Regions from separate parts of the Gilvimarinus sp. 1_MG-2023 genome, predicted to be linked through region 2. Evidence: predicted binding sites of a transcription regulator. Region 2 holds the regulator's gene; each other region holds the start of a gene.
The links. Region 2 encodes sigma-54, which starts transcription at its own class of promoters, with help from an activator protein. Its sites were predicted from a motif close to TGGCACANNNNTTGCNNT; they were not measured.

Region 1 (10,259 bases), on a different contig from region 2:
GACCATAAGGTGCGGTTTTGGTATTGGCAACGGCTAGACGGGGGCTGGCTTTAAGCGCCTCGGTGGCCGATGCAAAAGGTCGGTGGCATGCGAGCATCAACTGGCCCTCGGCATAAATAAAAGGCTCGGCAGTATCGAGCTTTTGAAATATACGCTGAGGGTAATCCATATCAGCAGAAAGAAAGACATCAAAAGGCGCGCCGGAGAGTATCTGCTGGGTAAAGACTCCGGAGGCGCCACCGGAAATAACCAGCGGATAGGGCGATTGCGACTGCCACAGTGAGCGCAGAGCCTCAAGGGTAGGCTTAAAGTTACTGGCTACCGCCACTTTTATACTGGTTGCGGCAAACGTGTTGGCGCTGGCCAGAATGAGATAGCTCAATAAAAAAAAGCGCACAATAGCTCCTTGGTTTGGGCGCGGGGTATTCGCCTGAAACAAGCTTGCTGTTAATCAGCGAGAACGCTATTGTGCCATAAATACCGCGGCTTAGGCCGCGTTATGATTGGTGCTTTTGGCCTTTGGCGGGGCGCTGCGCCGCGCGGTGAGCGGCTCTACCTTTTTTTGTTTTTCATACAAAAAGCGCAGTACCGAGCTGCGGTATTGGTTGTAGTGGGTGTCGTCCGCCAGAGCCAGTCGATCTCGGGGACGGGGCAAGTCGATATCGAGAATTTCACCAATGGTCGCTTCCGGGCCGTTTGTCATCATGACAATGCGGTCGGATAGCAGTACTGCCTCGTCTACATCGTGGGTAATCATAATTACGGTGTTGCCCAGTTCTGCTTGTATATCCATTAGTGAGTCTTGCAGATGGGCGCGGGTTAACGCATCGAGCGCACCAAAAGGCTCGTCCATTAATAATACCTGAGGTTCCATAGCCAGAGCGCGGGCAATGCCCACACGCTGCTTCATGCCGCCGGATATTTCATCGGGTTTTTTATGCATGGCATGGCTCATTTGCACCAACTCTAGGTTGTGTTCAATCCATTCACGCATTTCGATCCGAGTTTTTTTTCGTCCGAATACTCGTTTAACCGCGAGCTCCACATTTTGGTAGGCGGTGAGCCAGGGCAGTAGGGAATGATTTTGAAATACGACCGCTCGCTCAGGGCCGGGTTCATTCACTTCGCGACCGTTAAGTACCACGCCGCCGGTAGTGGCTTGATATAACCCGGCAACAATGTTGAGTACAGTGGATTTGCCGCATCCGGAGTGGCCGATAAGCGAGACAAATTCACCTTCGCGAATTCTCAAGTCAACATTTTTAAGTGCACAAAAAGGCCCTTTGGGGGTGGGAAAGCTAATGCCAACCTGGCTGAGTTCTAAATGCGTATTGCTCATAATTTTCTCCTCATCATTCGGTGATCTGTTAGCGCACAACGGCTGTTTTGTCCCAGTTGACCCAGCTTTGAATAAATAGCAAGGCGCGATCTAGCAGAAATCCGATAAAGCCGATCATCAATACCGCCACACAAATGCGGCCCAGTGAGTTGGATGAACCGTTTTGGAACTCGTCCCAAACAAATTTTCCGAGCCCTGGGTTTTGTGCCAACATTTCCGCGGCAATTAAAACCATCCAGGCGATACCCAGTGATAGGCGAAGGCCGGTGAACATCATAGGAATAGAGGAAGGCAACACGATGGTTTTGATGTGTGTTAACCACCCCAGCCGCAATACCCGACTGACGTTTTGTAAATCCTGATTAATACTGGCAACACCCACGGCGGTATTGATCATTGTGGGCCATAAGCAGCACAGGGTGACCGTGACAACCGAGGTAATAAACGATTTGGCCAGCATAGGGTCTTCTGAAACGTAAACCGCACTCACCACCATGGTAACCAAAGGCAGCCACGCCAATGGCGAAACTGGCTTGAAGATCTGAATGATCGGGTTAAGCGCCCGATAAACCGTATTGCTTAAGCCGATAAAGATGCCCAGCGGAATCGCAATAATAGTGGCCAGAAAAAACCCGGTCATTACGGTAATTAAGCTGGTAACAATTTGATCAAAGAATGTAGGGCGGCGGTTAAAGTCACGCCAACGAACCTCAGCACTTGGATTTTGGGCCAGCTTTTTGGCATTGCGCTGTTCTTGTCTGTCGTAAAAGGCCGCTTCGCGCTCATTCTCACTGATGTGTTCGGTGCGTAAGTTTTGCCATTGTTCATGAACCTCGGCAGGGCCTGGGAATTGTCCTAGCGACGTATCCACTTGTTTGGCACCGATGTGCCAGACGCCGATAAACAGCAATAGCCCGATCATGGGCGTTAATACGGCCTTAGCTAAGGTTTGCCACTGTTCCGGGCCAAAGCTCGCTCGCTGCCACTTTTGTTTAATCAACATAGAGGGGTTCATGCTTATTTCCTCGTAGATAATACGGCGCCACAGGGTGGCGCCATGCTCAAAACGTAAATTGAGCGTCAATAAAAATTAAAGAGAGTCGGTCGCTTTTAAACCGATGTCGAGCGTTTCCAGGTACTCGGTAGGTTTGCTGCCGTCGTAGGTAATACCGTCGATAAAGTCTGGCTGTGGGCCTTTAAAGCCGGTCTCGCTCGCAAAGTCCGGGAATTGCTCCGCACTGATTTCGCCCTCTTTAATGAGCGAATGAGCGGCTTGTTGATAAAGGTCAGGGCGATAGACTTTTTGGGCGGTTTCGAAGTACCAGTTGTCGTCTTTATGCTCGGCAATTTGACCCCAGCGACGCATTTGGGTGAGATACCAAATCGCGTCAGAGTAATAAGGGTAGGTGGCGTTGTAGCGGAAGAATACATTGAAATCGGGCACGGAGCGTTTGTCACCTTTTTCGTATTCAAAAGTGCCGGTCATAGAGTTGGCAATGACTTCCGCATCTGCCCCGACATAGTAGGGTTTAGACAGAATTTTTACCGCCTCAGGACGGTTGGCGTTGTTGTTCTCATCCAACCATTTGGCCGCATGGATTAACGCTTTGGTCAGCCTGATTGTGGTGTTGGGGTACTTCTCGGCAAATTCAGCGGTAATGCCAAACACTTTTTCCGGATTGTTTTTCCAAATCTCATAGTCGGTGATAACCGGAACGCCAATACCTTTAAAAACAGCTTGCTGGTTCCAAGGTTCACCCACACAGTAGCCGTAAATAGTGCCGGCTTCCATGGTGGAAGGCATCTGTGGAGGAGGTGTCACGCTGAGCAAAGCATCCGCCTGTAATTGTCCGGAAGTATCCCCTTTGTGTGGGGCGTAAAATCCAGGATGAATACCGCCGGCCGCTAACCAGTAGCGCAACTCATAATTGTGGGTGGATACGGGAAAAACCATTCCCAAATTAAACGGCTTGCCCTCCTGTTGGTATTTTTCTACCACCGGCTTTAGCGCATCGGCCTTAATTGGGTGGACGGGTTTGCCGTCAGCTTGTTTGGGGATATGTGGTTTCATCTGCTCCCATATGGTATTGGAAACGGTTATGCCGTTGCCGTTTAAATCCATTGAGAAGGGGGTAATGATATGAGCTTTGGTGCCATAGCCAATGGTTGCCGCTAAGGGTTGTCCCGCCAGCATATGGGCGCCGTCAAGCTCGCCAGTGATGACTCGATCCAACAACACTTTCCAGTTTGCTTGCGCTTCCAGTTCAACAAAAAGCCCTTCGTCCTCAAAGTATCCGTTCTCTAACGCGATTGCTAATGGCGCCATATCGGTCAGTTTAATAAAGCCGAACTTAAGGTCTTCCTTTTCTGGCTCTCCCAGTGCCATGGCATGCACAGAGGCAGATAAAACTGCGACGCCAAGAATGATGTTCTTCAAAGGTGTAAGCCAGTGCCCTATGCTTATTAAATATGTCTTTTTTACCAGTCGATTTTCCATCGTTAATCTCCTAATTCCCAAGGGTGTTTAATTTAATTCGTTACTAGCACGGCAACGGTAGCGCTTAATGCTCCGTTACTTTTTAAGTTGTTTGCATCGGCCTCGCGCTAAAGAATTTGTCGTTTATTTTGAAAAATGTTTCATCAAAGTTCAGGTCGATAGTTTCAAAGGCCGTGCCAAAACTGGAATTGCCCAAAACCGTGCAGTGTTGACGTTTAATGACATAGGGTTTAGGGCGTAATACACTCTTATGCACACTTGTGGCTCATTGAAAAAATTGCGATGCATAAAAAAGTATCCTTGCTGTGCATTTTTTTGTGGTGGTTTTGGTGGTGTGTTGGTGCAATTGGTGTGCGCGGAGGTTCATTACGGTGCGCAAAGTGAGAGGTTTCCAATGCAATTTGCCGTCAACGGCTATACTTCAAAGAAGTCATGGAGGTTGGGCAATGAAGGAAAAACAACTGCAGCGCTTAGTTAGTTTGACGGGAAGGCTCTTGATTGGTCCGCTGATAGCCTTGGCTATTACCGGTTGCAGCAGCGCTGGCTCACGGATTTCTGCCAACCTGGCCCCGGCGCCGCAGCCGCTGATTGATACGGCCCTTTCTGGGCAAATCTTAGGCGTTGATGTGCAAGGGGTTTATGTTGAAGTTGAGAAGCCATTGTTAAAGCTCACACCGGCGATGCAGCGTTTTGCGGAGCGAAGTGTGGCAGGAAGTAGGTATCAAGACCAAAAAGTGGAGGCTCTGCATAAGGCGCTGCTGCTGCCGGAATCTGCCGGTGGCATGGGTATTCGTTATCAAAGTTCCGCGACCCATAGCCCTAGGGACTCTTTTCGCCTGCGCGAAGCCAACTGTTTGAGCTTTTCGCTTCTGTTTGCTAGCTTGGCCCGACATGTCGGTTTAGATGCGAAGATAAATGATGTCACCATTCCACCAGCCTGGAATCTGTCGAATGACAGGGTTCAACTGATACGCCATGTAAACACTCGTGTGGACCTGAAGTTTAATCGTGACGACATGATTGTCGATCTGGATATGGAGAGCTATCGCAGCTACTACCCCCAAAGAACAATTGACGACAATATCGCGGTCGCTCAGTTTTATAATAATCGGGCGATGGTATTACCAGCGAGCCGCGAAACCTTGGCAAAGCGTTTTGTCTATTTGAGACGAGCATTAACGCTCGCACCTAAACAAAGCTATCTGTGGAATAATTTGGCGGCTTTGTACTCGAGTGAAGGACATACTGAACTGGCCGAAGCGCTCTACCTAAGAGCTCTGGAGCTCAATGCCGAGGATCTTACCGCCATCATGAACTTAAGCCAGCTTTATTTGTATGCAGGGCAACTCTCACAGCACCGCCACTTGTCGGATCTTGCCAATCTGTATCGGGATAGAAACCCTTATTATCAGTACCTAATTGCCTCCGAGCTGTTTGAGGATGAGTCCTATGAACAGGCGGCGCTTAAAATTGAAGCTGCGATTCGGAGTCAGCCCAATGAAAAGCGTTTTTACCGATTGGCCGCGGATATTTACCAAAATCTGGGAGATGAAGACAAACACCGCCAGGCGATTAGTCAGTTGTAGCCAATATTTTGCTTAATAGGTCACCCCCCGTGTAACAGAGCAAAGAATGGTTCAGGCATTGTTTGAGCGGGAAGTGCCGTTTGGTCATGACCGAGGAGCAAACGCAACGACAGCATCTAAACATGCGGAGGCGTTAATAAAGGTACTTGTGAATAATATGGTGGCGCGGCGCAAAGGCTCGGATCATCCCCCGCTCTGGATGGCTTTGTGCTGTCATCCTGCGCAGACCAATTAATGCTAAAGTAGTGTTCATGACGACCCCACCGATCACAACCTCTTCTCGCACTATTGAGCAGCCCAGTCAGGAGGCTCTCATTGCCGCTATTCATGCCGGCGTGGCGAAGTATTTTGCCGAGTGCCGGGCACGCGTGCCCAGTTTTGTAAGTCGACACTTTTGCTATCCTGGCGCCTGGCGTACCAATCGTCATGGTTTGGGGTGGGATATGCTGCGCTCGCCTCTCAATCTTTTGTGGGTGCCATTTTACTTGGCGGCGCACTTGCTTGCCTGGGGCCTAGATAAACTCAGTTTACGACAACCGGCAAGGTTATTGCGTCACTGTCCTGTGGGGCTGCGTACCCGGATTCAGCAGTACCTTATGGCCTGTGCCGAGCGCGACCTGCTATTGCGCGACCGCGACGATGGCGAATCTGGCAGTAGTCGGCTGCGCGAGTGCATTGTTGAAGCGATAGTTGAGGCTGAGCACTTGGACTCGCTGCCGGATGAACAAGAAGCTTTGTTGGAAAAAAGCCTGAATGATGCATTGGCGCAATACGCTTTAACCCGTACCGCCAATGCGGATATTAGCAATACAATTATTGCCACCATCGCAGGTGCATTTACCTTGCAAAAATTCACTCCGGGCGGTATTGCCATCGGCTTTGCACTGGCCGGTTTTTTGGCCAACCGCCTGGCGGCTTGGAACTTCTTTCTAGGTCAGGGCGTGGGGCAGTGGTACTACGCCCTGTTTCCGGTTACGCCGGGTATCGAATTGGTTGTGCTGTCTACTTTGGGTGTAATGTTGGTGTTTGCGGTCTTGGCCTGCTTTTCCGGGCTGTTATCCGATCCGGTACAGGCGCTATTGGGCATTCATCAGCGCCGGCTCTATCGAATGCTCGATGCTTTGGAACGCGATATTAAAGCCAGTACCAGCGGCAGCTTCCGCCCCAAAGATGCCTATCTGGCTCGTCTAATGGATATTATTGATGCCGCGCGACAGGGGGTGGGCTAGAGTGATCTTAACGACGGTGATTTCGTACTCTTGTTATGACTGTACTCTAAGTAGGAGAGTTATATGGTTTTACTAAAGGCTAAGGGGTTAAGTTTGCTCGTTTGGCTGGTTGTGTGTTTTGCCGCGGCTTTTATCGGCGGCTTAGCGTCAGTGAATGCGGGTGCGTTCTATGGCGAGTTGCGCCAGCCGGCTTGGGCGCCGCCGGGGTATGTGTTTGGGCCGGTGTGGACCTTACTTTACGCGCTGATGGCGGTTGCCATCTGGCGTGTGTGGGTGCGCGCCCCCGCACTGCGCCAACCGGCAGTATGGCTATTTTTGTTGCAGTTGTCCGTTAATGCGCTGTGGAGCTGGCTGTTTTTTGCCTGGCAGTTGGGGGCGGCCGCCTTGTTGGATATTGTTGTGCTATTGAGTTTGCTTGTTGCTACGGTGTGGCAGTTTAGGCGGTTCGATAAAACTGCTGCCTGGTTGTTGGCGCCGTATGTTGGATGGGTGAGTTTTGCCGGGGTTTTAAACTACACCGTGTGGCGGCTTAACCCCGGCTTGCTCTAGTCTTTGGTTAGCAAACTATTTAGTTAATAAGGCTATAGAGGCTATGGTTGGTCTGTTTCATTGGCAGAACCTTCTGCCTGAGTGTTGGCCTCTAGGGTTCCCTCTGTTTCTGGTCTATCGTTTTCTATTAGGAGTGTATCCCAATCCTCATCCACATTAATTTCGCGCATAAATATGCCCCAAAAAGCGATAAATAAAGCAGCGATTAAGGGACCAATCACAAAACCATTAATGCCAAACAGCGCCATACCGCCCAGGGTTGAGAGCAGTACGATGTAATCGGGCAGTTTGGTGTCGCGGCCGACTAAGATGGGGCGCAGTAAGTTGTCGACCAACCCGATGACACCGGCGCCGAAGCCCACCAAAATAATCCCTTGTATGTAACTTCCTGTGGCTAAAAGGTAAATTGCCACCGGCCCCCAAATAATGGCGGCCCCTATGGCGGGTAACAAAGAGGCAAATGCCATGACAACTGCCCACAGTAGGGCGGCGGGAATGCCGAGTATCCAGAAAATAACCCCTCCTAGAGCGCCCTGAGTCATGGCGACCACAAGGTTACCTTTGACGGTGGCGCGGGTGACTTCGGCAAATTTGGCGAATAATAGGCGTTCGCGGGTGTCGCCCATGGGAAGGGCGCGCACCATTAATTCTTTGATGTTGTTGCCATCGCGTAAGAAAAAGAAGGTGAGGTAGAGCATTAAGCAGAAATCCAGTACAAATTTGAACGCGTTTGAGCCGATATCAAAGGTGTATTGGGCGATAAATTTGCCGCTGTTCATGGCTAGGTCGACGGACTGGTTTTTTAAATCAGAAAAATTAACGCCAAAGCGTTCGAACGTCTGCTGGATCGCTGGGTAAGCATTTTGAAATTGTTCGATACGCCCGGCTAGGTCAAATTCACCCGATTCTATTTTTTGATACAAGTCCGCCGCTTGTGTGACTACTGAGCTGATTAAAAATATCACCGGAATAATCACAATCACCAAACACATGGTCAGGGTAATGAGTGCTTGGCTATTGGGGCGGTGATTAAGCCCTTTCAATAGACGCGTCTGGATGGGGTGGAAAATAATCGCCAGAGCGCAGGCCCAAAAAATGGGGCCAAAAAAAGGCTGCAATATCCAGAGAAAAGCGGCCGATACGATCAGCAGTAGCGCGAGAAACGACTTAATTTCCAGATTCTTTTTAAGTTCTGACATATCCTTACCCAGAGTCGATAAAAGGGCATCATAAGGCAGTGGCGGGGCGAAGGCCACCCCGACCATCAAGGCAGCATTGCCCGTTATGCTGCGCTGGTTCGCATCCGCTCCAAATAGCCGCGAACTTTGCCCATAAGGCTGCGGTTCGTACTCGGCTCAGGGGTCGGATCGGTGCTGGCCTCGACTTTATGGCGACTCAACAAGGCAGGCTTGTCTTGCAGGGATTGACGGTGTTTGAGCGCTGAGTTGATGCTGTCGTACAGCATACGGCGCGATAAAGGCATAGGCAGTACCCGAAACACCTGGGCGCGGTTAATCAGCTTAATAAGATGGTTGGTGTCGGAAAAGGCGGTCACCACCAGAACAACTAGCTCGGGGCGGCGCTGTTTCATTAGAGCCAAGGCTTCGGAAATGTCCCCTTCGGGTAAAATGAGATCAGTCAGTAAGATCGCTTTGGGGTGTTTAATCAATAGCTCCATCGCATCGTTGACAGTGGTGGCGTAACCGACTCGATACTCGGGATTCTCCTTGGCAATAAGCTGGGCCATGGCTTTCTTGCTGTGCAGCACCACAATGTCGCCGGCATTCGGTTTGGCTTTTGCGGGCTCAGCAATGGCCTGTTTTGTTTCCCGGGCGATGGCCACGGCTTCGTCCAGGGTTTTGCGCAATTCGATCAGGTGCCAGGGTTTTTGTATGTAGCGGAAGATTTCGCCATCGTTAATAGAGCCGACGATGCTGGCAAGCTCGGCGTAGCCTGTAAGCAGAATGCGAACTGTGCCGGGGGATATATCCCGTGCACCGCGCAATACTTCTACTCCGGTCATCATTGGCATGCGCTGGTCCGAGATGATGACATCGACCGCGTGGTTTTTTAATAGCTCCAATGCGTCGCGGCCGTCGCTTGAGGTAAGCACGTTATAGTCGCGTCGAAAGGCCATCTCCATCGTCCTTAAAATACGACTTTCGTCGTCGACAAACAATAAGGTGGGCTTAGCTGCCGTCATATTGGCTCCTCCGTGGATTGCGAGCTTTGCGTTTTAGGTAAGCGGATGACAAATTCAGTGCCTTTGCCCTCAACCGAGCGCACATTGATGACGCCCTTGTGCTGTTGAATGATCTGGTAGGAAATCGACAACCCCAGACCAGTGCCTTCCCCCACTTTTTTGGTGGTAAAAAAGGGATCAAAAATCTTTTTGCGCACGGCCTCTGGCATGCCGCGCCCATTGTCGAGAATATGAATATCGACGCAGTCATTGCGCACGCGTGTTTTAACTTTAATTTTGCCCCAGTTGTCGATGGCCTGGGCGGCGTTGGTAAGAATGTTGAGCAGAACCTGATTGATTTGCGAGGATACGCACTCGATCACAGTGCCGTCTTGGTAGTCTTTTATCACCTGCGCTTTTTGTTTAATGATATTGCGGCCAATATTTAGAGCGCTATCGATGCAGTCATTGAGATCGACCTCTGACATTTTAATATGATCAATGCGGGCAAAGTTTTTCAGGTTGCCCACCAGCTCCCCGATTTGATCCAGTCCGTGCAGGCTGTCGGCTACCAGTGTGCGCAAATCCTCAATCATACCTTGATCAACCGTCTCGTTGATGCTTGCGGCGTTGACGCTAATGGCCTGAGTGATGGTCTCGTCGTTTGGCTCATCGGCGAGAAGGGCGGCTACCAGCGCTTGGTTGCTTTGGGTCAATTGCTCAATGTGTTCTTGCAAGCTTGCCGCCAGTTCTACATTGGATTGCACATAACCCAGTGGCGTATTTATCTCGTGCGCAACGCCGGCGACCATCTGACCGAGCGAGGCCATTTTTTCCGATTGAATCAAATGAGCTTGCGACGATTTAAGACGATGGT
Region 2 (10,259 bases):
CATGGTGTGTCTTCGTCCAATTCTTCAAAGCCCGACTCAATTAATGAGCAGATGGCTTCCAGCGCCTGATCGGCATTGTCGCCACAAGTGGCGATGTGTAATTCTTTGCCCAATCCGGCCGCGAGCATCATCAGCGCCATAACACTGTGGCAATTGGCATTTTTACCTTCACAGGTCAGTTCGATTTGGCAGTCGTATTGATTGGCCACGGCCACCAATTTGGCGGCGGATCTGGCGTGTAAGCCCTTGCGGTTAATTATGGTCACAACTCGGGTTGGCATGGGAGGCTCTATTGTGGCGCGTCTAATTCTCTGTGACGAACCTGCACATTGTCCAGTTCACCTGAGAATTGTTGTTGTAGCTTGTCGCATAAATAGACCGAACGATGCTGACCGCCGGTACAGCCAATAGCGACAGTAATATAGCTGCGATTATTAGCTTGGTAGTGTTGCCACCAGCGACCTAAGAAGTGGGTTATATCTTGTAGCATGTCTTGTACTAGCGGTTCTGAATCTAGAAAATCAATAACATCGACGTCGCGTCCAGTTTGGCTGCGTAGACTTTGCTTCCAGTGCGGATTGGGTAGGCAGCGTGCATCAAACACGATGTCGGCATTGTTGGGCGGGCCGTGTTTAAAGCCAAATGACTCAAATAATACTGCCATGCCATCTGAGTGAGGTTCGGCAATACGAGATTTAATCAGCTCGCGCAACTGATGCAGGTTTAGATCCGTAGTGTTGATGACAAGATCTGCCGCATCTCGCATGGGCTCAAGTAACTGGTGTTCGGTTTCAATTGCTGCGGTCAAGTGGCGATGTTTGTCACTCAGTGGGTGTTTACGTCGAGTTTCACTGAACCGCTGCACAATTTTTTTGGTTTCAGCGTCTAGAAAGACAACGGTAAAGGGTAGGTGAGCATCTTTATGATGTCCTACCATTGAGGGGAAAATTTCTAAGTCTTGCCAAGCGTCGCGAATATCGATGCCAATGGCAAAATTTTGATTGTCCGCGTCTTTGTGCAGTTGAATTTGAGTGATTAGCGCAGGCAGCAGGCTTACCGGTAAGTTATCGATACAGTTATAACCGGCATCTTCCAGCGCGTTTAGCGCGGTACTTTTCCCCGAGCCCGACAAACCACTGACAATCACCAAATGCATAGTGGTTAGCCTGCTGGTGACTGGGTGGCAGCGGCAAAAAGCGCTTGCGGGTTTTGCGCAGACCGCAATGCCTGGCGAAACTGATTGTCATTAAGCGCGCTGGCCAGCGCGGCCAGCGTTTTTAAGTGTTCGTCACATGACTCCTCGGGAACCAGCATGGCAAATAATACATCGACCGGTTCACCATCCATTGCATCGAAGTCAATGGGGTCTTTTAAGGTGATTAGTGCGCCCAATGTACAGTCGCAACCTGGTATGCGTGAGTGGGGGATGGCGATGCCATGGCCAATACCGGTAGAACCGAGCTTCTCCCGCGCGATTAAACGCCGAAATACGTCATCGGCGTCGAGCATGGGTGAGTTCTCGGCAATGGTATTGGCGAGGATCTCTAGTGCGCGCTTTTTACTGACCCCTTCGATATGGCATAGGGTGCGTTCTGGGGATAATATTTGAGAGATTTCCATGAGTATTATCTGTGGCTTTTCAGCTTTTCTTTGTGTTTGATCACTTGACGGTCAAGCTTGTCGGTAAGGGCGTCAATGGCGGTGTAGAGATCTTCGGAGTCTGCATTAGCAAAAATGTCTTTGCCGCTGACATGTATGCTCGCTTCAGCTTTTTGGGTTAGTTTTTCCACAGTGAGAAAAACATTAATGCTGGTGATGAGGTCATTATGGTGCGTTAACTTTGCAAATTTATTATGAACATACTCTTCAATTGCTTCGGTTACCTCAATGTGATGACCGCTGATGTTTATTTGCATATAGCTATCCTCCTGAATCAGGGTGGGCCTATCCCACCCAGCCGGCCGCAATAGTGCCACCGGTGCATAAACAGACTGTATCAGACAATGCTTTTACGTTCATTTGATGGTGGAATATTGAGCGACTCTCGATACTTGGCAATCGTTCGCCGTGCGACCCTTATTCCCTGCTCGGCCAGCATGTCGGTAATTTTGCTGTCGCTGAGTGGTTTTTTCGAGTTTTCAGCTGCCACCAATTTCTTAATGATAGCGCGGATTGCAGTAGACGAACACTCACCGCCTGAATCGGTGCTGACGTGAGATGAAAAAAAGTATTTCAGCTCAAAAATACCCTGGGGGGTGTGCATATATTTCTGCGTAGTCACCCGCGAAATAGTCGACTCATGCATTTCTACCAACTCGGCGATATCGTGTAACACCAAGGGTTTCATGGCTTCTGCGCCATACTCCAGAAATCCTCGTTGCTTTTCCACAATACAGGTGGCGACTTTCAACAGGGTTTCGTTACGACTTTGTAAGCTTTTTAGAAACCAGCGGGCCTCTTGTAAATTGTTTTTCAAAAAGGTGTTTTCGCTGCTGGAATCGGCTCTTTTAACCAGTGATGCGTAATCGGAGTTGATTCGTAACCGGGGAGCTATATCCGGATTAAGCTCAACGGTCCAGCGCCCTTCACGTTTATCGACAAATACGTCGGGCACGACATACTCGGTTTCGCGAGTGTCAATAGCGTCACCCGGGTGGGGGTTGAGGGTTTTGATTAGGGCAACCGCCTGCGCTAACTCTGGCTCTTTTAAGCGTGTTTTGCGCATTAATTGCCGGTAATCGCGGCTGGCGAGCATGGGGAGATATTGTTGAACGATTTGCTTGGCGGCATCCAAAAAAGGTGTGTCGGCGGCAAATTGGGTCAGCTGAACCAACAGACACTGCTCTAAATTCTCGCTGCAGATTCCCGATGGATCGAATTGTTGCAATCGGTGCTGTACAGCTTGCACCTCATCCAGTTCAAGCTCTTCGAAGTTGGGTGCTAAGCCTTCAAAAATTTCTTCCAGAGTAACGCTCAGCAGCCCGCTGGGCTCTACAGCGTCAATAATGGCCAGAGCGATGATTTCATCGCGCTCAGACATCGGTGTTAAATTGAGTTGCCACATTAAGTGGTCGTACAGTGTTTCAGTACTGCCACGACGGCTTTCGAAATCTGAGTCGTCGCCCTCGTAGTTGCTGGCCGGTAGTGCCGGCGCAGAGCTCTCGTAAACATCATCCCAGCTGGTGTCCACCGGGAGGTCCTGAGGGATTTCTTCGTTCCAATCGCCTTCAGCATTGTTTTCAGGTTCGGTTTCAGTGGCTTTGGCGGATTCTTGAGTGAGGCTGCTGGTCTCATTAATAGCAGCTTCTTGTTCGGATTTTTTTTCCGCCTCGGTGCTAGGCTCGTTGTTCTCTTCGGTTTCCAGCATGGGATTGGAATCCAGCGCCTCTTGGATCTCCTGCTGGAGGTCCAAGGTCGACAACTGCAGCAGACGAATCGCCTGTTGCAGTTGGGGGGTCATAGTGAGCTGTTGGCCCAGTTTTAATTGTAACGATTGTTTCATGGCTTCTTCAGTACGATCTTGCAGACTATGGTTTGAGTTTAGTCAGCATGTCGCCCCCAAGCAATAGCTCCTAGCAATCTTTATGCCTAACAAGGAGAATTAAGTATATGTCAAGGTGGCGAACCGGCTTTTAGAGCATAAAATGCTCGCCAAGGTAAACTTTGCGCACTTTCGCATTGTTCAGTACTTGTTCTGAACTGCCTTCGGCGATGATATGCCCTTCGCTGACGATATACGCTTTTTCGCATACACCTAAGGTTTCACGGACATTGTGGTCGGTAATCAGTATACCGATATTGCGGTCTTTTAAGTGGAGGACAATCTGTTGGATATCGCTGACGGAGATAGGGTCGACCCCGGCAAAGGGTTCATCTAAGAGGATAAACTTAGGGTCGGTGGCAAGGGCTCGCGCTATTTCTACCCGCCGTCTTTCACCGCCTGACAGAGCCATGCCCAGGCTGTCGCGAATGTGGGTGATGTGGAACTCTTGCAGTAGTGACTCTAACTGCTCTTCGCGTTCGGCCTTAGAAAGCTCCTTGCGAGTTTGCAATATGGCGAGAATATTATCCGCGACAGATAATTTACGAAATACTGAAGCCTCTTGTGGTAGATAGCCAATACCCGCTTGGGCACGCCCGTGGATGGGCATATGTGTCAGGGATTGATCGTCGATGGCCACTTTGCCTTTATCGGCGCGAACCAGGCCGGCAATCATGTAAAAGCAAGTCGTTTTCCCCGCCCCGTTGGGGCCGAGTAGGCCGACTATTTCGCCGCTTGATACGCTTAGGGAAACATCAATGACGACTTGGCGCCCTTTATAGCTTTTGGCCAGATTATCTGCGCGTAGTGTCGACATATTACTGCTCTATCAGTGCCGGGGGGATGGTCATTTGAATGGGTTGGTCAGATTCATGATCGCCTTCGGCGCTGACCAGTTCGCGGTTGATGTCGTAGCGAATCTCATGACCTTGCATAACCGCGCCGTCTTGCTCCAGTAAAGCGCCTTTACTTAGCGATACGGTATTGTTGGCACTGTTGTAGGTAATAATGCCCGCCTTAGCGCTAACCACGCCGCGATCAATGCTCGGTTGCTGCTCAAAGTGGGCGGGTGAGCCCTCGGCAGTGATTTGTTCAACGCTATTGTCTTGATCGAATTGAACCACAATGGTGTTGGCGCGGATGATCAGTGAGCCCTGCTGTAGGCGGGCCTCGCCAGTGTATGTAACACGACCATTTTTCTGATCGAACGTTTGCTGGTTCGCTTGCAGCTCAAAATTTTGCTCGCGATCACTGGGTAGGCCAAAAGCAGTTGTGCTGACGATTGCCAATAGCACAGTGAGTACGCAGTGCTTCAGTTTAGCGGGAAGCCTTTTAGTCGGGAGCATAAATACCTTTTACCTCAGACAGCAGTGCCACACGACCTGAGTCGAGATCGGCGGATAAGCCGACGGCGCTGGTAGTGCCGCGAGCGCTTTGCATGGTAACAGGTTTATCTGTTGTGGCAATTTGCTCGTGAGTGTTTACTAAGAGATCTTCGGTAGTGACATCCAGTCGGCCGTAGCGTGGATGCTCGCTATAAGCGTTGACGGTGCCGCTTAGCTGAAGAGTCTGTTGTTCAATATCCGCTATTCCCTGGTTGGCGACTAGGTGCCAGGGGTGACTGGAATTCTCACTCAGAAAAGTGAGTTCCGGTTGCTCAATATAACCCTCGGTGGTATCAGCGGTTTTAAAGTAGGTGACTTGGCGCGCTTTAAGGGTGTGGGTCAGTCGGCCGCTGTCATCGAATGAGCGATCGGTCATTTCTACTAGATAAACCTCGGGAAAATCTGGGGTGCTCGTCTCGCCGGCGCCTTTTACTAAATCGTTGGGTGAGTATTGCAAGGCGCTGTACAGCAAACCGCTGACCAGCGCAATGGTAATAATCCAGGATCGCGGTTGACGAGGTCGCATTAAGCTTGCTCTGGCGGTAAGTGCTGGCCAATGGCCGCGCGATAGTGCCCCTGCGCTTGCAGGAGTAAATCGCATGCTTCGCGTACGGCGCCATCGCCGCCGTTACGGTGACTGACCCAGTGCGCGTATTCAGCTACCGAAGCGTGCGCGTTGGGAACGGTTAGGGCCAGGCCCACGCGTGTCATGATGGATAAATCGGGCCAGTCATCACCCATGTGGGCAATTTCTTCGGGTTTTAAATTAAGCTGGTCAAACACCTCTTGCAGCGCTTGCCATTTATCTTCGCGGCCTTGTATCACCAAATCTACCCCCAGCTCTTTAGCGCGCCGGGCGACGATCTCGCTCTTGCGCCCTGTGATAATGGCAACTCGGACATCACTGTACTTTTGCAGGCTCCTAATGCCTTGTCCGTCTTGGGTGCAAAAACTTTTCATCTCGTTGCCGTGATTGTCATAGTAAAGCTTGCCATCGGACAGAATGCCGTCGACATCGAGAATCAGCAATTTTATCTGTTTGGCCAGTGCCAGTGTTTGTTGAGTCATAAGTAAGTACTTGTATCTGAGGGCATTAGACCACACCCGCCCGCAAAAGGTCGTGCATATGTAAGATGCCACAGGCCCGGTCGCCTTCGGTGACCACCAGTGCGGTAATCTTGGCTTCTTCCATCACTTTTAAGGCTTCAGCCGCTAAGGTGTCACGGGCGATGGTCGTGGGGTTGGGGGTCATGATGTCACGCATGATGGCAGAGTGAATATCAATGCCCTTATCTATTTGGCGGCGCAGATCACCGTCGGTAAAAATGCCAATAAGCTTCTCGCCTTCAAGGATGGTGGTCATACCGAAGCCTTTGCTGCTCATCTCTAGCAGAGCTTTTGACAGGCAGTCCTCGGGGCTGGAGATGGGTAGCTGGGGGCCGGTGTGCATCAGGTCTTCGATCTTGAGCAGTAGCTTGCGCCCCAAGGTGCCGCCCGGGTGTGAGAAGGCAAAATCTTCGGCCGTGAAACCACGCGCTTCCAGCAAGGCGATGGCCAGCGCGTCGCCCAGGACGGTGGTGACTGTGGCGCTGGACGTGGGGGCTAGTGCCAATGGACAAGCCTCGCGCTCAACTTCAATTGATAGATGAATGTCGCAGCTCTTGGCTAAGGTGGAGTCGGGGTTGGCGGTTAGGGCAATCATGGGAACCCCTAGGCGCTTGATCAGGGGCAGAAGAGTAATCAGCTCGCTGGAGTTGCCCGAGTAAGAAATGGGCAGCAAAATATCATCGCGAGTTAGCATGCCGAGGTCGCCGTGGCTGGCCTCGCCGGGATGCATAAAGAAGGCTGGGGTGCCGGTGCTGGCCAGTGTCGCGGCAATTTTTTTGCCCATATGGCCGGATTTCCCCATGCCGGAAACGATAACGCGCCCCTTACAGCCGAGCATAAGTTGACAGGCTCGGGCGAAGTTACCGTTGACGCGCTGGCCCAAGGCTGCGACCGAAAGGGCCTCCTGCTCAATGGTGCGTTTAGCCGAAGCGATAAAGTCAAAGTCGGTCATAAGTGCTTTTCGTTACTCTTAGTCAGCGGTTCTGTTCCTATTCTATCAGCCGAGAAGAATAAAGTAGTAGCCTGCGTATATCGCAAGAAACACAACACCCATCAGCTTGCCCAGTCGGGGGCCTCCGCGGCGGCGGTAAACAAAAGCGCTGACCAGTAAAGCTAGGGCGAGCAGGGCCGTTAATGCCGCCATGGCGAGATAATCTCGGTGAAATACCGCCGGCTCCATAGCCAGAGGGGCAATCACACCGGGCAGCGACATAACTGCCAATAAATTAAATAGGTTGGAGCCGATAACATTGCCAATGGCGATATCGTGATGGCCTTTGAGAGCGCTGGTTACCGAGGCGGCAAGTTCGGGCAGGCTGGTGCCCACCGCGACGACGGTCAGCCCAATGACCAGGGGGCTAACTCCAAAGTGAAGAGCAAGGTCGCTGGCGCCGCGCACGAGAATATCCGAGCTCACCACCAGAGCGGCCAGGCCAAACACAAACCAGAACAGAGCCCGTCCCCGGCTCATGTTGGGGATGTCGTCGTCGATCTCTTCCGGGTGGTGACGTTTACTCCAGATAATCAGCGCCATAGCACAGGGTAGGGCAAGGAGAAGTGCAACGCCTTCACCTCGGGATAAGTGCGCATCCCAAAGGAACCAACCTGCCAGCGCGGTGATCAATAGTAAAACCGGCATTTCGGTTTTAAGTAAATGATTTTGTACCGGCAGTGCGGCGATTAACGCAGTCGCACCCAGTACCAAGCCTATATTGGCGAGGTTGGACCCCAAGGCGTTGCCAATAGCCAAGTCGCCTTGACCTTGCAAAGATGCATTTAAGGAGACTAGTACTTCCGGTGCAGAGGTGCCCAGAGCCACAATGGTTAGGCCAATGATTAGCTTTGAAACACCGTAGTTATTCGCTAACGCGGCGGCACCGCCAACAAATTTATCGGCGCTCCAAATCAGGCCGGCGAAGCCTACCAGTACGAGTAGCGCGGGTAGCCAGAGGTCGGTCATAGAGGGCTCTCAGGGTGTGGGTTGAATCTCAGTTTATACTGGGTGGCGCCAAAAGGCGCAGTTGCATACCGCTTTATAAGTGGGTGGCAGCGAGGTGAGATGGTATAGTGTTACGCCTTGCGCGGCAATTGTCGTCGTCGCCATTTTTTTTGAATTTTTATCAGATAAAGGAAGCGTGTAATGAGCACAGAAGGCTTGAAATCCATTATCGGTCGTCTCGGCTTGTGGGCAACAGCTCTAATGTTGGCGGTATCGGTCAATGCACAGGCGGCTGACCCGTACCAAGTCGTCGAAAATGTGACCGATGAACTGGTCGCTGCGGCCAAGGCCAAGAATGACGGTGGCGATAAGGCCAGCTACGACGCGGAAGTTCTCGCGGCGCTGGACCCCGTTGTGGCTTTTGACTATATAGCTCGTGTCGTAATGGGGGATTACTACAAATCTGCCAGTGCTGAGTTGAGAAAGGAATTCGCCGAAAAGTTCAAAACCGGGCTAGTAGCCTCTTACGCTAAAGGTATTGCCACTTACGCCGACAGTGACATCCAAGTGTTGAAACCCGATGAGCCGGTTGGCGAGCAACGCCGAGTGACGGTTAAGCAACAGGTCAAGCATCAGGGGTCGGTGCATAAGTTGTCTTACACTATGGGGAAAAGCAAAAGTGGCGAGTGGAAGTTGATTAACGTGGTTCTTAACGGGGCCAATTTAGGTTCATCCTTTGCCAGCCAGTTCGAGCAATTGGCCAATAAATACGACGGCGATGTCGCCAAGGTCGTGGCCAACTGGGATGCCAGCGAAGCCTAAACTCTCCAATCTAGCCGCTGGGCGTGATTCTGGTGGCTTAATCCGGTAATATTCCCGCCCTAAGACAACCTGCCGGTGCCCTTGGTGCCGGCCTTGCCCTATGGGGATTGCAATGCAAGCTGAGCAAATCAAGGCGATGATCGAAAACGCCGTGCCTGACAGCCAGGCCGAAGTCCGAATTGAGGGTAATCACGTCCATTTGCGAGTGGTTAGCCCAGCGTTTGCCGGCCAGAGTCCGGTAAAAAAACAACAGATGGTATACGCTGTATTGAATGACATGATTGCCAGTGGAGAAATTCACGCCGTGCACATGCAGACCTTGACCCCAGAGCAGGCACAATAGCAATCATGGATAAACTATTAATTAACCGCAGCGGCCCGCTGAACGGTGAAATTCGCATCTCGGGTTCGAAAAATTCGGCCCTGCCCATTCTTGCGGCCAGTTTGTTGGCCGACAGCCCGATGCATATCTCGAACTTGCCGCATCTGAATGACATTACCACCATGTTGGCTCTGCTGCGCTGTATGGGAGTGGGTGTCACGGTGGATGAGCGCATGTCGGTTGAGATTGATGCCAACAGCATCAATGACTTTACCGCGCCCTACGAGCTGGTGAAAACCATGCGCGCCTCGATTTTGGTGTTGGGGCCAATGTTGTCCCGCTACGGCGTCGCCAACGTCTCCTTTCCCGGCGGTTGCGCCATTGGCTCGCGTCCGGTGGATATTCACCTGCGCGGTCTGGAGGCGATGGGAGCGGTTATTGAAGTGGACGAGGGTTATATCCGTGCCCGCAGTGACGGTCGCTTAAAAGGCGCTCATATCCTGATGGATACTGTAACCGTGGGCGGCACCGAAAACCTGCTGATGGCCGCTGTGTTGGCCGAGGGCCGCACCGTACTGGAAAACGCCGCTCGCGAGCCGGAAGTAGTCGACCTGGCCAACTGTCTGGTGGCTATGGGGGCCAATATCGAAGGTATTGGCACTCAAACCATGATTATTGACGGGGTGAAATCACTTGCCGGCTGTCATTATAAGATTATGCCTGACCGCATTGAGACTGGAACCTATTTGGTGGCGGCCGCTGCCAGCCGTGGCAAAGTACGATTAAAAGACACGCGCGAGGATATACTCGAAGGCGTGCTGCTGAAACTAGAAGAGGCCGGCGCGCATATCGAAACTGGTCTGGACTGGATCAGTATTGATATGAAGGGTAATCGCCCTAAAGCGGTTAACTTGAAAACAGCGCCTTATCCGGCTTTCCCAACCGATATGCAGGCCCAGTTCACCGCCATGAATGCGGTAGCCGAAGGTTCAAGCTCGGTGATCGAAACGATTTTTGAAAATCGATTGATTCAGGTGCACGAACTAAACCGTATGGGTGCCAAAATCAACCTGCAGGGTAATACCGCCATAATCGAGGGCGTCGAGTCACTAAAAGGCGCGCCGGTTATGGCGACGGACTTGC
Region 3 (10,259 bases), on a different contig from region 2:
CCTACTGTCCGGTCAAAGCCTTGCTCAGGCCTTTAAATTTTTTGTTTAGCAACATAAAGCTGGTTTGGAATTCCAACGCATTTTTCATAAATTCAGCGTGTTCAACCTGATCTTCGACGGTATTACCATCAACCGATGGTTGATGTGGCGTGCGGTAGTCCAAACCAGGACTACCGCTGGAACTGCCATGAATATTCAGGTGGCCTTCGTCCGTTTTTGCTAAGGCCCCGGGCATGTTTCCGGCAGCCTTAGCCAAGGCACTATGAAAATCAAAATCTCGAGATTTAAAGCCTGGGGTATCAGCATTCGCTAAGTTGTTGGCCAGAACTTCTGCCCGCTGTGAGCGAAGTTTAAGAGCCGGTTCAAATGCACCCAGTGCCTGATCGAAAGAAATTGCCATGATTGCCTCGTTGCGTTAGCGTCACAAGCAATAAAGCACAGGCCATGCCAAACCTAGAAATATCTAATATCTCATTGATTTTATGGAGTTTTATTTTTGATTGAAATATAAACGGGTACTGCAGAGGTAAGAATGTAAGGACAAGAGCGGCAAAGGCTTACCGCCTTTGCCGCTTAATCGAAAGCTGTAAATTGTTAAATAGCCCGGTAGAGGATACCTGGCTCACAGCGAACCATTTCAAACAAATTCGAGGCTGCGCCTACGCCTTCGGATGAACCGAGAAACAAAACGCCTCCGGGTTTTAAGCTGGCGTGTATTTTTTGCAGGATTTTAAGCTTTAGCTCGGCATTAAAGTAAATCAAGACATTGCGGCAAAAAACAATATCAAAACGCCCCAGCGCCGCGTAGGAATCCATCAAGTTGAGTGGGCGGAATTCGACCCGCTCCCGTACGGTTTGGTTTATTTGCCAATTATTGGCATCAATTGTGGTAAAAAATTGATTGCGACGTTCTACCGACAGACCCCGCATAACTGATAATCGGTCATACATTCCCTGCCTTGCCTGCTCAAGCACAATCGACGAAAGATCGGTTGCCACGACCTGCACAGGCCGAGCCAAGGCACCCATGGATTTCCGCTTATACTCTTCGGCAATCATACTCAGCGAGTAAGGTTCCTGGCCCGAAGAGCAAGCCGCCGACCAAATCCGGAGCGGACCATACATCTTATTAGCTGGGGCCATAAGATCGGGCAGGAGAACATTCTTTAAGTATTCATAAGGGTAACCATCGCGAAACCAAAAAGTTTCATTGGTGGTCATAACGTCAATAACCTGATCGCGTAAGCGCCGGTTACTATTCATTTTGAGTGCCTTCACCAACTCGGCAAAGTTTGGCAGGTTATACTCTTCTAGCAGCCGCCGAACCCTGTTGGCCACTAGATACTGCTTATTTTCGCCCAAGGCTATACCACAAGCGTCTTTTAGAAACACCCTAAACTGATCAAACTCTACCTGCTCCAGAGTATGTGAAGATTTAATCGGGCTACTCATATCAGTCCTTAACAACCACTAAACAACAAACCACTTTAAATAAGCAACCTATCTAATTGAATATAAAGGCCTTACTACTCATTACCACTTTCTTGTAGCAGGTCTTCCCCTGTGATCGCCAAAACCCTGTCATTCACCCGCTTAGCTAATTCATCGGGATGGAATTTAGCCAAGAAGTCATTGGCGCCAACCTTTTCCACCATGGCCGCGTTAAAAACACCGCTAAGCGATGTATGCAGCACCACATACATATCTTTTAGTTTAGGGTTACCACGTATCTCAGCGGTAAAGGTATAGCCATCCATTTCCGGCATTTCAATATCAGAGATGATCATTATCAGCTCTTGATACGGGTCTTTACCCTCTTCGATCATGCCATTGATGTATTCGAGAGCCTCCCGACCATCTTTTTTCAAGGTGGTGGCAATGCCCATAGACTCCACAACCCTTTGGATTTGTTTCCTGGCAATGGTGGAATCATCCACGATAAGAATATGTCGCTTCACCACCCTTTCACTTAACCCGTCTTCAAAAATACCTTCACTCACTGTTTCATCGACAGGCGTAACCTCGGCAAGAATTTTCTCAACATCGACAATTTCAACCAGGCGTTCCTCAACCTCGGTGACAGCGGTTAAATAGTGCTCTTTGCCGGCCCCCATGGGCGGTGGATGAATATCACCCCAATTCATGTTAACAATACGCTCCACCGCACGAACCAGAAAGCCTTGTAAGGTTCGATTGTACTCCGTGATAATGACAAAACATTCTTCGATGTTCTCCAGCGGTTTGCGGCCAATAGCCAGATTCATATCCATTATTGGCATCGTGCCGCCGCGAATATGAGCCACGCCCCGCACTACTCCACTGCGCCCGGGTATCTCATTCAGCTTGGGGCACTGCAAAACCTCTTTTACCTTAAAAACATTGATGCCATAGGTTTGCCTTCCAGCCAGACGAAACAGCAATAACTCCAATCTGTTTTGACCCACCAGCTGTGTTCGTTGGTTAACACTATCGAGTACACCTGCCATATTCTCGCCTCAGTTTTACATCGCCATCAATTTAAAGCGGTTCCCATCCTATGCGCTAGACGCGAAGGCACATTCCTTGCAGTATCCCCACTTATATGTATTTAACTCTTATTAACGGCTATTTTTTGACACTCTTTAATAAAACCCGTTAATTATGTGTCATCTGGCGCCTACTGCATTGAGTATAGGCTCAATCTCAGCCCAGATTATCGTTTATTGCCACTGTGTTTATAGAATAGGACAACTATGGGCCGCCTACGTACTTTTTGCGTCAATTTAGGCTATACAGTCGCACTGGGGTTTGTCTCCTTAGTGTCTGCTGCCAATGAAGCCGGCCACAACCCACCGCACGATCTGCAGCAATTGCGGTTGGCCACCAAAGAATACCTTCAAGATTACTATCAAAATCGATTTGATGCCGTAGAAATTACCGTTAATAGGCTCGACCCTCGACTGCGACTCGCCCACTGCCCCTCCCAACTAGACTTCGAGGTCAGAGATTTAACCCACAATGGCGGTGCTATTACGGTGAAAACTCAATGTTTAAGCGCTGCGCCGTGGAGTATTTACATTGGAGCTCAGGTGAATGTTTTCCAGAATATCGTTGTCGCCAGTAAAGCCTTGAGTCGCGGAGACATTTTAGTAGAATCGGATCTGACTGAGAGTCGAATGAATAGCTCTAACTTACGAAGTGGTTACTTTACCGACAATTCGGATGCAATAGGCAAGGAGGTTCGACGCAATATAGAAGCCGGAGAACCCTTGCGCGACGGAATATTGACAATACCACTGGCGATTAACCGGGGGGATATCATCACCCTCGCGGCCTCCAATGGCGTTATCGGAGTTAACACGCGGGCGGAAGCACTGGGCAGCGGTCGGGTAGGCGAACAAATACGGGTACGTAATTTATCATCGCAGCGTATCGTGACTGCCAATATCGTGGCAACTGGCCGGGTCGAGGTTAATCCTTAAGCCACAGGCAGAAATTTATTGTAAATAATCGCTAAAGTTATAATACAGACGGCCGATAGCAGCTATGCGAGAGGTATATCCTTTGGCAATCTGGTATGGGCACCAGGTTATAACTGACCTTTTAAAGTTGGATTAAGCATATGGCTATTGACACAAGCAATACCTACAAACCGGGTACAGCGACAACCGGACGCTCCAGTGGCAGCGCTCCCCTCTCAACGAAATCCGAGGGAAAAAGCGGCGCGCCATCAAGTCCACAACCGGCCACTGATCAAGTGGTACTGAGCGCCGAGGCGCAATCGCTAAGCCGCCTGCAAGAAGCCGTTGATACGGCTCCCGATGTGGACAGCGACAAAGTCGCCGAAATAAAGCAAGCGATTGCCGAAGGGCGCTTTGAAATAAACGCCGAACGGCTGGCCGAAGCTATTCTGTCTCAGGACGACCTTATCGGTTAAACCCTAGGGCTGAGCCAACTGCAGCCTTAGGGTTTCGTACAGTTTCGACTTACCCATTTTTTTCGACTTACCATAGGTGCCCACTATGTCAGTTAACCCCTCACTTGTCTCGCAAATGCTAGACAATGACCTTGCCGCCGCCAAGGTCCTACTGGAGCTTTTGCAGCGCGAAACCGAGCTGCTGAAAAACCGCCAACATACCGAGCTGGAATCCACCCTTAGCGTTAAAGCCGAACACCTCAATGTTCTGGATGCTCACGCCAGAGAACGAACCTCTTTATTGCTGAGTTTGGGGCTGGCTAACGACAGCGATGGTTGGTTGGAATATATGCAATCTACCCCATCGCTGACACCCTTGATTGCCAAATGGCAGGAGATACAATCCGTCATTACCCAATGCAACCAACAAAACACCAAAAACGGCAAATTAATCAACCGCTCACAACAAACGCTAAGTCGAATATTAGACTTGGTAAAAGGTAAGTCTGCCGGTGATAATTTGTACAACGCCAAAGGCGTCACCACAAGATCAGTCAACAGTGGTAATGCGGTAAAAGCCTAAGACAACTTGGCTTTAGCTGCTAAAGTTTCTACAATGGGCGCCTCGCTCCACAGGAGCGACAGGCCCCGGTAGCTCAGCTGGATAGAGCAGCCGCCTCCTAAGCGGCAGGTCGGACGTTCGAATCGTCTCCGGGGCGCCAACTTACCCACCCTGCCCTCTGTCCTTAAACTATGAATTTAATCTTGTTATTCCCCAGTGATTTCAGCCGCGACAATACCGTCACACTGCGCGATGAACGCCGGGTTCGGCATATTACTCAGGTTCAGCGCATCTGCGTCGGGGACACTTTGAAAGTTGGGTTAATCAATGGCCAAACGGGTGTTGGGCAGGTCATTGAGCTGGGTTCCGACTCGGTAACCATGACAGCGTCGCTCACTCAAGAGCCGCCAGCGGCGTCGAACATCAGTATTATTTTAGCGTTGCCCCGCCCTCCTATGCTGAAGCGTATTTTGCAAACCATCAGTACGCTTGGGGTAAAAGAGCTGGTTTTGCTGCAAAGTTCCCGCGTGGATAAAAGTTACTGGCAGACACCTCAATTACACGAAGACAAAGTAAGGGAAGAGTTGATACTGGGGTTGGAGCAGGCCCGGGATACGCGGATGCCGGCTATCCATCAAGCGAAACGCTTTCGCCCATTTATTGAAGACGAGCTGCGAGACTTTCTCGGTGAGCGCCAAGGTTTTATTGCCCACCCCTATGCCCGGCAGCACAGCCCCCATAATGTCAGCGCCCCCAGTGTGATTGCAATTGGCCCCGAGGGCGGCTTTTTGGATAAAGAAATTGATGCTTTTGAGCAGCGCGGCTTTACCGGAATCTCACTAGGCCCGCGTATTTTACGGGTCGAGACGGCTGTCACCTATTTGCTCGGGCGCTTTTCGAGCAATGCAATAAACTGATCCGCCGGCACCGGTGGGCTAAAGTAAAAGCCTTGGTAATAATGGCAACCATAGGACTTTATGATATCCAGCTGGGCACTGTTTTCCACCCCTTCAGCCACAAGGCCTAAGCCCAACAATCGCCCCATGGTCACAATAGTTTCCACCAAAACCCGATCATTGCGATCATCAATAATGTCGCGAATAAAGCTTTTATCAATTTTAAGAGTGGTAACTGGCAGCCGTTTTAAATAACTGATGGATGAGTACCCGGTGCCAAAATCATCCAGTGAAAAGCTGATACCGTTTTGCGTTAGCAGGGTAATGGTTTCAATCGCTTCTTCTATTTGCTGAATGACTATCCCTTCGGTTATTTCCATATCGAGGGTTTGATCAGGCAAATTGTATTGCTCTATTGTTTTGATAACATCGGAGGCAAAACTGTCGCGACGAAACTGCCGCGGACTGATATTTAAACTCAGCTGCATTCCTTTGTGCCACAAGCCCGCCTTACTCCATTTTTGCACAACGTCGCAGGCTTGCTCTAACACCCATTGGCCGACCTCAATAATCAACCCAGATGTCTCTAACACCGGAATAAATTCAAACGGTGAAATTATGCCTTGCTCGGGGTGAAACCAACGCAACAGAGCTTCGGCACCGACAATTGCACCGCTTTGCACATCTACCTTGGGCTGAAAATATAATACAAACTGCTCTTCCTCAAGCGCCCGGTGCAGCTCACCCTCCATCACTAACTGCCGACTGACTTTATCGGCCATATCTTCGTTAAAAAATTCAATCGCGTCGCGCCCTTTTTCTTTCACCTGATACATAGCGGTATCGGCGTAGCGCAGGAGCTCATGCACAACATTATTTTTCTCGGGATAAACGACAACCCCAACACTGCAAGTGATACGCAGCTCCATATCCTCATGAATAAACGCTTGCGAGATTAATGCCCGAATTTTCTCGCCCACCTCACCCGCTTTTAAGGCTGCCACTTCCTGGTTATGGTCGAGCACCGTCAACACCACCACAAATTCATCGCCACTAAGGCGCGCAACCAAGTCCTCTTCTCGCACAGCACTTTGCAAACGCGACGACACCTCTTGCAACACTGAATCGCCCACCGGGTGACCCAGCGAGTCGTTGATATTTTTAAACTTATCCAAATCGATAAATAGCACAGCGCCAAAATAGCCATGCCTTACGGCTCGTCGCGCTTCGTGCTCTAAACGCTCAACCAACTGCAGCCTATTGGGCAAACCGGTCAGCGCATCGTGATGCGCCATATGCTCCATTTTAGCCTGAGCCAGTTTTCTTTCCGTGACATCCATAGACACCACAAGACAAACCACTTCCTCATAATACTGCAGTGGCATCATATGAGTTTGCAGATATAACTGCTCACCACTGGCGCTGATAAAGCTTTCTTCCGCGACGTCGATTTCTTCGCCGTTATTAATAACCCGGGCATCGCCTCTGATAACAGTATCGACATCGAGCACAGAGGATTTTAATAGATCGCTGATATGCACATTTCGCATATCCTCGGGGGTGTGACCCAACATTTCAGCCAGGGCTTTATTGGCGAACAGATAGTAGCCATCGGCATTTCGCGCGCCGATGAAGACAGGCAAACTATCGACAATCTGACGTAAATGTTCTTCACTGGTTCTAAGTGCCTGTTCAATTACACGACGTTTGGCAAGTGACAGCTCAATCACATCGAGAATTTGATTACTGCTGTTTATCACTGTGCCAAGCTCATCGGCTTTATGCGACTTTAAGGTCGTCAACCGCTTAGCTCCAGGCCGATCAGGATCAATTTCGTTAATTTCATGAGAAAGCTGCACCAATGGCTTGGTTAGCTTAAAATAGAAAGCGACAAACAACAGCACAACGAGAATAAGGCTACGAAAGCTACTGACAAAAAAGTTTATTTCCGAGCGGCGATAAAAATTTTCCAATGCCCGGTCTCTGTCGACCGTAAAACTGATTTTTCCGGCCACCATTTGCTCGTAGCCGGCCACGATTAAATCAGAGGAATAAGAGGCATCATCATGGGTGAAGAGCCCTCCCATCCAAGTAACATCCGACTCTGTTAGAGCCTTGTCAGCTTGGGCTAAAACGTTGCCGCGCTCATCCCAAATAGCTACCTGATAGATAAAGTCATAGGTTAACAGGCCATTTACAACCTCATTGGCCAAATCAGCGTCTAGTGTATGTACGGCTCTAGCGGCGGGAGGTGTGGCTACTTCTGCCACCCGGTATATTAATTGATCTAATTCTTTGGATTGAGCAAGATAATCAATGTACACCTGTATCGCACTGATAAAAAAGCTGAGCAATATCGCTAAAATAATGCCGATTTTAGCTAATTGAAAAGAGATGCCCTGAAAAAAAGACGGCTTTTTTTGTCTCATTATTGCGTGTAATCCAGTGCCGGTGGCTGAATAAATGGGGTTAGTGATTCATGTGGTGATGCAATTCAACGGGGCACTCCGACAGCCCAAACTCTCCACCTCGCGCTGACATGTACGGCTGGGGCAATCCATTGCGCGATCATTAACTCACCGATGCCATACCGTGGTGAGTTAGCGACTGCCTAGAGAAGGCGAACTTAATCCAAGTATCAACCTAAACCCCAGCAAACACAGACATTAAAGACAGTATAGTGCAAGTTCGCCAACCTAGCAGCGACAAGATATTACTGAACTTGAACGGCGTTGATAAATTGATTCTCACCCGGCTCAAGCTCACTGCCGGACACTGGGGTTAAGCCGGCAAAATCAAATAGCTGACGGTCCGCCAGTTGCGACGGGGCAACGCTGCCAATAGCCGAAAATATGGTTTCCAGACGACCGGGGTGCGATTTTTCCCAGCCCTGCAGCATATCCTTAATTACCTGACGCTGTAGATTTTCCTGTGAGCCACATAAATTACAAGGAATAATGGGGAACTGTTTAATCTCAGCATATTGCTCCAAATCCCGCTCTTTACAGTAAGCTAGCGGACGAATCAAAATATTTTGACCGTTGTCAGCTAATAATTTGGGCGGCATGGCTTTCAGCTTGCCACCGTAGAACATATTGAGAAATAATGTCTCAATTATGTCATCGCGATGATGCCCCATAGCAATTTTGGTCGCCCCAATTTCATCAGCAAAACCGTATAGAGTCCCCCGGCGCAGTCTCGAACAAAGCCCACAGGTGGTTTTACCTTCAGGAACAATCTCTTTCACGATGCTGTAAGTGTCTTTTTCCACAATATGGTAAGGAACACCCAGTGACTCTAAATATTGCGGCAGTACATGCTCGGGGAATCCGGGTTGTTTTTGATCCATATTGACAGCAACAAGCTCGAAATTGATTGGGGCCGTTTTTTGTAGCCCTAATAGAATATCGAGCATGGCATATGAATCTTTACCACCCGACAAACACACCATGACACGATCGCCTTCGCTGATCATTTCAAAATCAGCAATAGCACTACCCACCTGACGACGCAGTCGCTTTTGCAATTTATTAAACTCTAAACGTTCTTTGCGATCCAGTTCCGCCACTGAAGTCTCAGATACAGCCTTACTCATACCCTATATTTACCCATTGATTCATATATTCCGCCATTGTACGGTTTTTGCCCAAGCGATGGAATCCAATTTGCCGCTTGGCGGCAATGCCGTGCCGCTTAGTAACGTAATCACACTCCGCGTTTGAGCCCCAACAGCAGCAATCCCGTATCGCGCCTACTTTGGACATTAATGGCATGGCGCTTGCTCTAGCACTGGTGTGGACTCAATGAGTCACAGTATTGCACGGTAATGTTTGAGGAAAGCGGTATGTCTCTGTTGGAACGAATTCTGGGTAAACTGTCTGATCGAGGAACCTCGCACGAGGCCGAGATTACTGCATCACAAAACAAGTCAGCCTCTTTCAAAACTGAAAGCTCATCCCATGAACTGCTATTAAGTCTCTGCCGCTCCCGCCAGCTGCTTGAGGTTCTAATAGACAATCGCGGCACCAGTTTTCAAAGTATGATATTGGCCGTGGACACCGAGCGGGGCATGCTTTGGCTCGATCAGTTAACCCCGTCAACTCTGGCATTAATGGAGGGGCAGAGCCTAACCCTGCGACATCAGAGGCACAGCGAGGTACTCACACTGAGACTTCCGGTCATTAGCGACCAAAGTCAAAGCCGCAACGCTATTGCAGTTCTACTGCCCTCCAAGGTCGAATACCGACCACGGCGTAGCTGGCTTCGATATGAGCCCGGTTACGACTCACTGAAAGCCACCATCAGAACAATAGGCAACGCCCCCACCGAAGCTAATATCGTGAATATATCGGGGGGCGGAATGAGATTACGCCTAAAAGGTAATCAATTGCATTCTTATCGGCGCGACGCACACCTACCCTTGTGCCAGGTACGCCTGAGCCACCAGATACAGGTTAACTGTCAGGCCAAGGTAAAATCTGTACGCTTAGTTAGGGAACCCTTCAGGCACACACAAGTGAGTCTTGAGTTTACCGACATGACCCCGAGCGCTCGAATTCAACTGAATAACCAACTGTCTAATTTACTTAACATTACTGACGCGAATCAAACTTTAGACGCCAAAAACGAACTACAATTAGTGGGTTAACCCCACAAGAGACAGACAAGGATTTTTCATGCGAAATAATGGCTCGGTCACCAACAAAGAGGTGTCTGTCAAAGCGGGCGATGAGATCGTATCCTCTACTGACTTGGCAGGCACTATCCGCTTTTGCAATGATACTTTCTGTGAAATAGCAGGCTATGAGCGCGACGAACTGATCAATCAGCCCCATAATATTCTGCGCCACCCAGACATGCCTAAAGATGCATTTGCCATGCTATGGGGGGCACTCAAGAAAGGTAA

Region 1: Q4563_RS13220 (CmpA/NrtA family ABC transporter substrate-binding protein) is a predicted target of sigma-54. The motif match lies at 3,998-4,015, and genes of this name have one in related genera.
Region 3: flgA (flagellar basal body P-ring formation chaperone FlgA) is a predicted target of sigma-54. The motif match lies at 2,552-2,569, and genes of this name have one in related genera.

Annotation. Positions count from the first base shown of each region.
Region 1 covers NZ_JAUOSC010000013.1:33,238-43,496, forward strand. The annotation lists gene modA (molybdate ABC transporter substrate-binding protein) at 1-397, opposite strand, end outside; gene Q4563_RS13210 (ABC transporter ATP-binding protein) at 488-1,339, opposite strand; gene Q4563_RS13215 (ABC transporter permease) at 1,368-2,354, opposite strand; gene Q4563_RS13220 (CmpA/NrtA family ABC transporter substrate-binding protein) at 2,430-3,725, opposite strand; gene Q4563_RS13225 (hypothetical protein) at 4,283-5,422, shown strand; gene Q4563_RS13230 (DUF6635 family protein) at 5,674-6,651, shown strand; gene Q4563_RS13235 (TspO/MBR family protein) at 6,715-7,200, shown strand; gene Q4563_RS13240 (AI-2E family transporter) at 7,242-8,399, opposite strand; gene Q4563_RS13245 (response regulator) at 8,483-9,403, opposite strand; gene Q4563_RS13250 (sensor histidine kinase) at 9,400-10,259, opposite strand, start outside.
Region 2 covers NZ_JAUOSC010000003.1:200,363-210,621, reverse strand. The annotation lists gene Q4563_RS06465 (HPr family phosphocarrier protein) at 1-281, opposite strand, end outside; gene yjgA (ribosome biogenesis factor YjgA) at 1-3, opposite strand, end outside; gene rapZ (RNase adapter RapZ) at 290-1,156, opposite strand; gene ptsN (PTS IIA-like nitrogen regulatory protein PtsN) at 1,162-1,620, opposite strand; gene hpf (ribosome hibernation-promoting factor, HPF/YfiA family) at 1,626-1,916, opposite strand; gene Q4563_RS06445 (RNA polymerase factor sigma-54) at 1,997-3,502, opposite strand; gene lptB (LPS export ABC transporter ATP-binding protein) at 3,633-4,358, opposite strand; gene lptA (lipopolysaccharide transport periplasmic protein LptA) at 4,360-4,887, opposite strand; gene lptC (LPS export ABC transporter periplasmic protein LptC) at 4,874-5,452, opposite strand; gene Q4563_RS06425 (KdsC family phosphatase) at 5,452-5,994, opposite strand; gene Q4563_RS06420 (KpsF/GutQ family sugar-phosphate isomerase) at 6,020-6,985, opposite strand; gene Q4563_RS06415 (calcium/sodium antiporter) at 7,031-7,993, opposite strand; gene Q4563_RS06410 (MlaC/ttg2D family ABC transporter substrate-binding protein) at 8,174-8,794, shown strand; gene Q4563_RS06405 (BolA family protein) at 8,907-9,137, shown strand; gene murA (UDP-N-acetylglucosamine 1-carboxyvinyltransferase) at 9,143-10,259, shown strand, end outside.
Region 3 covers NZ_JAUOSC010000001.1:456,601-466,859, forward strand. The annotation lists gene flgB (flagellar basal body rod protein FlgB) at 2-400, opposite strand; gene Q4563_RS01970 (CheR family methyltransferase) at 595-1,452, opposite strand; gene Q4563_RS01975 (chemotaxis protein CheV) at 1,527-2,486, opposite strand; gene flgA (flagellar basal body P-ring formation chaperone FlgA) at 2,733-3,461, shown strand; gene flgM (flagellar biosynthesis anti-sigma factor FlgM) at 3,602-3,916, shown strand; gene Q4563_RS01990 (flagella synthesis protein FlgN) at 4,002-4,478, shown strand; tRNA gene Q4563_RS01995 (tRNA-Arg) at 4,541-4,617, shown strand; gene Q4563_RS02000 (16S rRNA (uracil(1498)-N(3))-methyltransferase) at 4,649-5,374, shown strand; gene Q4563_RS02005 (putative bifunctional diguanylate cyclase/phosphodiesterase) at 5,335-7,782, opposite strand; gene ttcA (tRNA 2-thiocytidine(32) synthetase TtcA) at 8,067-8,921, opposite strand; gene Q4563_RS02015 (flagellar brake protein) at 9,198-10,001, shown strand; gene Q4563_RS02020 (methyl-accepting chemotaxis protein) at 10,030-10,259, shown strand, end outside.